Regions from separate parts of the Nocardioides panacis genome, predicted to be linked through region 3. Evidence: predicted binding sites of a transcription regulator. Region 3 holds the regulator's gene; each other region holds the start of a gene.
The links. Region 3 encodes HrcA, which represses chaperone genes, less so after heat shock. Its sites were predicted from a motif close to TTGGCACTCGNNNNNNNCGAGTGCCAA; they were not measured.
Positions count from the first base shown of each region.

Region 1 (2,198 bases), 470 kb from region 3:
CCGGCCGGCGCCAGGGGTTATCGACCCGTCACTCCTGCGACGACACACCGGGAGGACCCCTGCACGGGTGACGGGTCGCGTCAGAAGGGGCGGACGAGCAGGCAGGTGCCCTTGCCGGCGACCCTGGTCATCACGATCGTGGCCTCCTGCTCGCCGTGCAGGGACAGCCGCTTGCGGAGCTCCTCGGGCACCACGTCGACGCCGCGCTTCTTGATCGTCAGCCGCCCCACCCCGCGGGCCCGGAGCGCGGCGCGCAGCGGCTTCTCCTTGTAGGGCAGCTCGTCGAGCACCTCGTAGGAGCGGGCCAGCGGGGTGGAGAACGCCTCGTCGCTGGTCACGTAGGCGATGTGCTCGTCGACCAGCCCGCCGTTCACGCCGGCCGCGACCGCGGTCACCAGGCCGGCCCGGATCACCGCGCCGTCGGGCTCGTAGAGGCAGCGGCCGACGGCCCGGACGCCGGGGGAGCCGGGGTCGTCCTCGTCGGTCACGGACACCAGCCCGCCGCCCTTGATCACCGTGGCCCGGCGGCGCGCCGTGGCCAGCTGCGGGGACCACAGCGCGGCCTCCTTGACGTCGCCCTCGTCGGAGACCCACTCGGCCTCGACGCCGTCGGGCAGCAGGGAGTGCGGGATGCCGGGCGCGACCTTGACGCACGAGGGCCGGGCCAGCAGCGCGGTGACGAAGTCCCACGGCGGCGACCAGCCGTCCACGTCGAACACCCGCCCCCGGTCGGTACGACGGGCGGGGTCGGCGAAGACCACGCCGAACCCGGAGACGTCGACGTCCTGCGCGGACGCCACCTGCACCGCCCCGCCGAGCCCGAGGGCGTCGAGGTTGGCCCGGGCCACCGCCACCCGCAGCTCGTCGCGGTCCACGCCCGCGACGGTCAGCCCGGCCCGGGCCAGCGCCACCAGGTCGCCACCGATGCCGCAGCCGAGGTCGAGCACCGAGTCGGGGGCGGCGAACGCGACCCGCGCCGCGCGGTGCGTGGCGACCCGGGACCGGGTGGCCTGCTCGAGGCCCTCGGGGGTGAAGTACATCCGCGCCGCGTCGTCGCCGAGCTTGGCCACCGCCCGGGCCCGCAGGTCGACCTGGGTGAGCGCCGCGGCGGCGTGCTCGGGCGAGACGTCGTGGCGGCGCAGGGCGGTGGCGGTCCGCACCGGGTCGCCGGCGTGGGCGACGTACAGCTGGGTGGCCCGGACCAGCAGCGCCTGGCCGGGCTCGGTCAGCAGCCAGCGGAAGGCGTCGAGGTCCACGCCGTCATCCTGTCAGGCCGGGCCGGGAAGAGACCCGCGGACCCGTCTGGCACTCGTGGCCACCGAGTGCTAGATTTACGTTGGCACTCTCACCTCGAGTGTGCCAGTGCAGGTGGACCCGCGCGACCCCCGCGACGGCGTGCGACGAAGCCGGCACCAAACGTTCTGCAGAAACATCACCCCTCGACAACTTCGAAAGTGGAGGTCGGCATCGTGTCGGTCAACATCAAGCCTCTCGAGGACCGGATCGTCGTCAAGGCCCTCGAGGCCGAGCAGACCACGGCTTCCGGCCTGGTCATCCCGGACACTGCCAAGGAGAAGCCCCAGGAGGGCGAGGTCCTGAGCATCGGTCCGGGTCGCATCGACGACAACGGCAACCGGGTCCCGCTCGACGTCAACGTCGGCGACAAGGTCATCTACAGCAAGTACGGCGGCACCGAGGTCAAGTACTCCGGCCAGGAGTACCTCATCCTCTCGGCGCGCGACGTGCTCGCCGTCATCGGCTGAGCTCAACCGCTTCGTCCGACACCGCCCCGGGCGGCCTGAAATCGTTCGGGCCCCTGGGGTGCATGTCTTAAAGCAGCATTCAAGACCACAGGAAGGTGCATCTACAGATGCCGAAGATTCTGGAGTTCGACGAGAACGCCCGCCGTTCCCTCGAGCGTGGCGTGGACGCACTCGCCAACGCCGTCAAGGTGACACTCGGCCCCAAGGGCCGTTACGTCGTCCTCGACAAGAAGTGGGGCGCCCCCACGATCACCAACGACGGTGTGACCGTCGCCCGTGAGATCGAGGTCGACGACCCGTTCGAGAACCTGGGTGTGCAGCTCACCAAGGAGGTCGCCACCAAGACCAACGACGTCGCCGGCGACGGTACGACGACCGCGACCGTCCTCGCCCAGGCGATGGTGCACGAGGGCCTGCGGGCCGTCGCCGCCGGTG
Region 1 is NZ_CP077062.1:3,170,035-3,172,232, reverse strand. Features, by position in the region: gene KRR39_RS15430 (class I SAM-dependent methyltransferase) at 81-1,256, opposite strand; gene groES (co-chaperone GroES) at 1,470-1,763, shown strand; gene groL (chaperonin GroEL) at 1,871-2,198, shown strand, end outside.
Region 1: a site for HrcA is predicted at 1,303-1,329, ahead of groES (co-chaperone GroES). Genes of this name have one in related genera too.

Region 2 (2,198 bases), 2.2 Mb from region 3:
CGGCGAGCTCCACCAGGTTGCCGCGCATCACGAAGTCCTTGAAACCCTTGAGCATGACTGTCTCCTCCGAGAAGGCCGAGGGGCTGGCTGGTGCGGACAGGCAGCACGCTAGCGGGTCAGCACCACCGACAGGAATGCCGTGACCGAGGCCTGTGCGACGGTTGGGGCGGTGAGGTCCGGAACGCCGAGCACGACGAGCGCGCCCGAGGTGAGGCCGGGGGACTCCGGCCCGGCCCGCGGGATCGCCAGCACCGGTGCGTCCCGCCCCACGAGGCGTGCCGCCGAGTCGGACTGCGGGTCCGCCGCGAGCAGGTCGACGCGGTCCCCGACCCGCAGCAGGCGTACGGCGGCCGGGTCGCCGATCCGCACCGGGACCGCGACCAGCCCCGGGTAGCCGGCGAGCAGCGACCGGGTCACCAGCCGGGCGTCGGTGACCGCCTCGCCCGCGCGCACCGGCCCGGTCGTCGTACGCCCGACGGCTGCCGCGGCCGGGAGCACGCCCGCGGGCACGCTGCCCGGGTCGAACGGGGTCCGGACCAGGTCACCGGACCGCACCACCGTGCCGGCAGGGAGGTCGCGCGCCGCGGTCAGCACGAGGGTGCGGGGCGGGGGAGGCGCCGCGTTGGCCTGCAGGGCCGCGGCCACCGCGACCGCCGCGCACAGCGCCGTGAGGGGACGGCGGTGGGTGAGCGCGACGCGACGCAGGCGGCGCAACGAGGCCGGGAGACGGGGCATCGACCCAGGCTAGGAGCCCCGCCGGGACCGCGTCGGCCGTCGTCCACAGGGCCCGGGTCGGGTGGGACCGAGGGGTCAGGCGGCGCTGGGGGAGTTGCTGGACGAGGTCGCGGCGGACGTGTCCGACGACTTCTTCGACGACGAGCCGGCCGGGCTCGACTTCTCCGAGGACTTCTCCGATGCGGTGGAGGAGGACGAGTCGCCGCTGCTGCCGGAGTGGTCCGAGGTCGCGGGAGACTTCGGCGCGGAGCCGTTGCCGGCGGACTTGCCGTCGGTGCGGCTGTCGTTGCGGTAGAAGCCGGACCCCTTGAACACCACACCGACGGCGTTGAACACCTTGCGCAGGCGACCCTCGCAGACGGGGCACACGGTGAGTGCGTCGTCGGTGAAGCTCTGGAACTGCTCGAACGAGTGGGTGCACTCGGTGCAGGCGTACTGGTAGGTGGGCACGGGTCCTCCACGGGATGCTCATACGTCGTCCCCGGGGGTCTCGACTGGCACTCCGGGGACTCGACTGCCAAGTATCGCAACGTCGGGACGATTCACAAACTTCCCGGCCGTGCCGCGTGGGGGCGCGGCGGGAGCGGGGGACCGCAACAGGCACAATTGCCGCCGTGCCCGACACCCCCGCAGCGACGCCCGCTCCCTCCTCGACGGCGGCGCCGCGACGTGGCTTCCGGGCCTGGCCGCGCTGGAGCCGCTGGTCGGCGTACGGCGTCCTGGCGGTCGTCCTGCTCCTGGTGGCCGCGCTCGTCGCGGGCGTCGTGGTGGTCCGCCAGTCCTTCCCGCAGACCTCCGGCGACCTGTCGCTGCAGGGCCTGGACGGCACCGTCAAGGTGCTCCGCGACGACCACGGCATCCCGCAGGTCTACGCCGGGACCAGCCACGACCTGTTCTACGCGCAGGGGTTCGTGCAGGCCCAGGACCGGTTCTTCGAGATGGACGTCCGCCGGCACACGACCGCCGGACGGCTCTCGGAGATGTTCGGCGAGGCCACCCTCGAGACGGACAAGACGATCCGGACCATGGGGTGGCGCCGGGTCGCGGAGCAGGAGCTGTCCCGGCTCCAGCCGGCGACGCTGGCCTACCTGCAGGCCTACAGCAACGGCGTGAACGCCTACCTGCACCGGCACTCGCCCTCGGAGATCTCGCTGGAGTACACCGTGCTCGGGCTGAAGAACTCCGACTACCAGATCGAGGACTGGACGCCGGCGGACTCCGTCGCGTGGCTCAAGGCGATGGCGTGGGACCTGCGCGGCAACATGGACGACGAGATCGAGCGCGGCCTGATGTCGGCGACCCGGACGCCGGCGGAGATCGCCGAGCTGTTCCCGCCCTACCCCTACGACCGGCACCGCCCGATCGTCGACCAGGGCGCGGTCGTGGACAAGGTGTTCGAGCAGGACGCCACCCGCGGCGGCACTCGCAAGCCGTCCCGCCCACCCGTCTCGAGGGCGGCCGAG
Region 2 is NZ_CP077062.1:24,975-27,172, forward strand. Features, by position in the region: gene mscL (large conductance mechanosensitive channel protein MscL) at 1-55, opposite strand, end outside; gene KRR39_RS00150 (SAF domain-containing protein) at 109-735, opposite strand; gene KRR39_RS00155 (FmdB family zinc ribbon protein) at 811-1,185, opposite strand; gene KRR39_RS00160 (penicillin acylase family protein) at 1,350-2,198, shown strand, end outside.
Region 2: a site for HrcA is predicted at 1,230-1,256, ahead of KRR39_RS00155 (FmdB family zinc ribbon protein). Genes of this name have one in related genera too.

Region 3 (2,198 bases):
GAGCGCGACCCGGCCCTCGACCTCCGAGGCGCGGGTGTCGACGACCAGCAGCCCCCGGTCGCCGGCGACGACCCCGACGTTGACGTCGAAGGACTCGAAGCGGGCCACCCAGCAGCGGTCGCCGATCTCGACGAAGCCGTGGTCGTGGGGGATGTCACGCGGAAGGTCGGGCATGCGGGCCAGGCTACGGCGGGACGGTAGGCTTGGCACTCGGTACAGGGGAGTGCCAGGAGCACGTGGAAGCACCGAGGACGCCGGAGGAGGCGAGTCAGATGGTCGAGGATCGCAAGCTGGCCGTCCTGCGCGCGATCGTGGAGGACTACGTCTCGACCCAGGAGCCGGTGGGCTCCAAGTCGCTGGTCGACCGGCACAAGCTCGGCGTCTCCCCGGCCACCGTCCGCAACGACATGGCCGCGCTGGAGGAGGAGGGGTTCATCACCCAGCCGCACACCAGCGCCGGGCGGATCCCCACCGACAAGGGCTACCGGCTGTTCGTGGACCGGCTCAGCCAGGTCAAGCCGCTCAACGCCGCGGAGAAGCGGGCCATCGCGACCCTGCTCGAGGGCGCCATCGACCTCGACGACGTGGTGCAGCGCAGCGTCCGGCTGCTCGCCCAGCTGACCCGGCAGGTCGCGATCGTGCAGTACCCCACGCTCTCGCGCTCCACGGTCCGGCACGTCGAGGTGGTCCCGCTGACCGCCGCGCGCGTGCTGGTGGTGCTGATCCTCTCCACCGGCCGCGTCGAGCAGCGGGTGGTCGAGCTGCCCGCCCCGCTCGACGAGGAGCGGGTCGCGGACCTGCGCAGCCGGCTGAACCGGACCATCGTGGGGGAGCGGCTCGCCGACGCCTCCGCATCCCTGGTGGTGCTCCCCGACGAGTACGAGCCCGACCAGCGCGGTCCGGTGGCGGTGCTCGTCGCGGCCCTGGTCGAGGCGATGTCCGACCACCGCTCCGACGAGCGCGTGGTCGTCGGCGGCACCGCCAACCTTGCACGCTTCGGCGACGGTTTCGACCTCGCCATCCGGCCGATGCTCGAGGCGCTCGAGGAGCACGTCGTGCTGCTCAAGCTGCTCGGCGAGGCGTCGTCGCCCTCCACGGTGACGGTGCGCATCGGGCACGAGGGCCCCTACCAGGAGCTCGCCTCCACCTCGGTCGTCTCCACGGGCTACGGCCCGGGCGACGAGGCGCTGGCCACCCTGGGCATCGTGGGGCCGACCCGCATGGACTACCCCGGATCCATGGCGGCGGTGCGCGCGGTCGCGCGCTACGTCTCCCGGATCCTCGACGAAGGATGAGAGAGCCTCAGCTGTGAGCCAGGACCTGTACGAGACCCTCGGGGTCTCGCGCGATGCCGACGGTGACGTGATCAAGAAGGCCTACCGCAGGCTTGCCCGGCAGCTGCACCCCGACGTGAACCCAGACCCGGCCACGCAGGAGCAGTTCAAGGAGGTCACGCGCGCCTACGAGGTGCTCTCCGACCCCGAGAAGCGCCGGATGTACGACCTCGGCGGCGACCCCTTCAACGGCGGCGGCTTCGGCAGCGCGGGCGCCGGGCAGGGGTTCTCCTTCACCGACATCATGGACGCCTTCTTCGGCGGCCAGGGCGGTGCCGGCGGCGCCGCGGGAAGCGGTCGCGGTCCCCGACCGCGCGCCCGTCGCGGGCAGGACGCGCTGATCCGCCTCGACGTCGACCTCGCCGAGGCGGCCTTCGGCACCACCCACGAGCTCAAGGTCGACACGGCCGTGCTGTGCACCGTCTGCAACGGCGAGGGCGCGGCCCCCGGGTCGCACCCGGTGCCGTGCGAGACCTGCGGCGGTCGCGGGGAGACCGTGCACCTGCAGCGCTCGTTCCTCGGCGAGATCCGCACGATGCGACCCTGCGCGGCCTGCCGCGGCTTCGGCACGATCATCCCCGAGCCGTGCCGCGAGTGCTCCGGCGACGGCCGGGTCCGCTCGCGCCGCACCCTGACGGTGAAGATCCCCGCCGGCGTCGACACCGGCACCCGGGTCCAGCTCACCGGCCAGGGCGAGGTCGGCCCCGGCGGCGGCCCGGCCGGCGACCTGTACGTCGAGATGCACGTCAACGACCACCCGGTCTTCACCCGGCACAACGCCGACCTGCTCTGCCAGGTGACGGTCCCGATGACGGCTGCCGCGCTCGGCACCACGATCTCGTTGCCGACCCTCGAGGCGGACAT
Region 3 is NZ_CP077062.1:2,698,589-2,700,786, reverse strand. Features, by position in the region: gene KRR39_RS13140 (MBL fold metallo-hydrolase) at 1-174, opposite strand, end outside; gene hrcA (heat-inducible transcriptional repressor HrcA) at 273-1,295, shown strand; gene dnaJ (molecular chaperone DnaJ) at 1,309-2,198, shown strand, end outside.

Region 4 (2,198 bases), 2.0 Mb from region 3:
CCTGGAGCATGGCCTTGCGACGGTCACCGAAGCCGGGAGCCTTCACGGCGACCGACTTGAAGGTGCCGCGGATCTTGTTGACCACCAGGGTGGACAGCGCCTCGCCGTCGACGTCCTCGGAGAGGATCAGCAGCGGCTTGCCGCTCTGCATGACCTTCTCGAGCACCGGCAGCAGGTCCTTGACGTTCGAGACCTTCTGGTTGGCGATCAGGATGTACGGGTCGTCGAGGACCGTCTCCATGCGCTCCGCGTCGGTGACGAAGTACGCCGAGATGAAGCCCTTGTCGAACCGCATGCCCTCGGTGAGCTCGAGGTCGAGGCCGAACGTGTTCGACTCCTCGACGGTGATGACGCCTTCCTTGCCGACCTTGTCCATCGCCTCGGCGATGATCTCGCCGACGGTGGTGTCACCGGCGGAGATGGAGGCGGTGGAGGCGATCTGCTCCTTGGTCTCGACGTCCTTGGCCATCGCGAGCAGCTGCTCGGTGATGGCGGTGACGGCGATCTCGATGCCACGCTTGAGCGACATCGGGTTCGCGCCGGCCGCGACGTTGCGCAGCCCCTCGCGAACCATGGCCTGGGCCAGGACCGTGGCGGTGGTGGTGCCGTCGCCCGCGACGTCGTCGGTCTTCTTGGCGACCTCCTTGACGAGCTCGGCACCGATCTTCTCGTAGGGGTCCTCGAGCTCGATCTCCTTGGCGATGGACACACCGTCGTTGGTGATCGTGGGGGCGCCCCACTTCTTTTCGAGGACGACATTGCGACCCTTGGGGCCGAGCGTCACCTTGACGGCGTCGGCGAGCGTGTTCATGCCACGCTCCAGGCCGCGCCGTGCTTCCTCGTTGAACGCAATAAGCTTCGGCATTCTCCGCGGTTCCTCACGCTGGAATGAATGGACTGGCCCGGGGGATGCCCGCGACGGACGATCTCCGCTGACCCGGCAGACCCTTCCCGCCGGCGCGTGGAGACCTCATCTTCCCGGTCCACTTGGCACTCTCGTGGTGAGAGTGCTACCTCATGTTTAGCACTCGCCCCTTGCGAGTGCAAGACGACGTGGGCGGGCTAGGTCTAGACCGACGTCAGCCACCCCCACGTGTCATTGACCCCTCTTCGGAGCCGGGCCTAACCTGAGGGAACCTCGTGGGTGCGACGGGGTTTCGGCCGGAGAACGCGAAAGCGCTCTCCGGCCTCTTCTTAAGCCAGCCGGCCCGCGACCATCGCCCCGAAGGCGGTCGCCACCTCGGGCACCAGGTCGAGGTAGAGCCCCGGCTCGGTGGCCTCGAGCTCCCCCACCGCGAGCGAGCCGTCGGCGAGCCGCATCAGGTCCACCCGGGCGTAGGCCAGCCGGGCCCCGAGCAGCCGCTCCGCGACCTGCACCGTCCGGGTGGCCAGCGCGGCGTGCGGCTCCTCCAGCGGTACGGCGCCGGAGCGGCCGCCGTACTCCTCGTGGACCCGGACCTCGCCGTCGCCGGGGACCTTGCGCACCTGGGCGACCGCCCGTCCGTCGATGGTGAACACCGAGACCTCGCCCTCGGTGCGCACCGACTCCACCAGCGGCTGCACCAGCCAGGGACCGTGGCCCCGGACCGGCAGGTCGGGGCGGTCCAGCACCACCACGCCCCGTCCTCCGGCCCCGACGACGGGCTTGCAGACCGCCACGCCGAACCCGCGGGCGGCGCTGACCACCTCGGCCCGGGTGCCGGCCAGCACGCTGGGTACGACGGGCAGCCCGGCTGCGAGCAGGTCGAGGAGGTAGGCCTTCTCGGTGTTCCACGCGAACACATCGGCGCCGTTGAGCAGCGCCGGCCCGACGCTCGCGGACCAGTCCAGGAACTCCTCGCGCCGCGACTCGTAGTCCCAGGTGCTGCGGACCGCGACGACCCCGGCCCGCGACCAGTCGACGTCCGCGTCGTCCCAGGCCACCCAGCGCGACGTGAGGCCGCGGGCCGCGAGGTCCTCGACCAGCAGGTGACCGTCGGTCTCTCCGTCGGGCAGGGGGGCGCAGGTCACGAGCAGGACGTCGGCGGACATGGGCGGGACGCTACCGATCGGCGCGACCGGTTTGCGACAGTGGGAGGGTGATCGACACCTGGCTCACCGAGACCTTCGACCTGTCCGTCCCCGTCGTCGGCGCCCCGATGGCCGGTCCCGGCGAGGGCCGGCTGGCCGCCGCGGTGTCCGCGGCCGGCGGGCTCGGG
Region 4 is NZ_CP077062.1:4,736,751-4,738,948, reverse strand. Features, by position in the region: gene groL (chaperonin GroEL) at 1-865, opposite strand, end outside; gene KRR39_RS23150 (ATP-grasp domain-containing protein) at 1,195-2,031, opposite strand; gene KRR39_RS23145 (NAD(P)H-dependent flavin oxidoreductase) at 2,079-2,198, shown strand, end outside.
Region 4: a site for HrcA is predicted at 1,022-1,048, ahead of groL (chaperonin GroEL). Genes of this name have one in related genera too.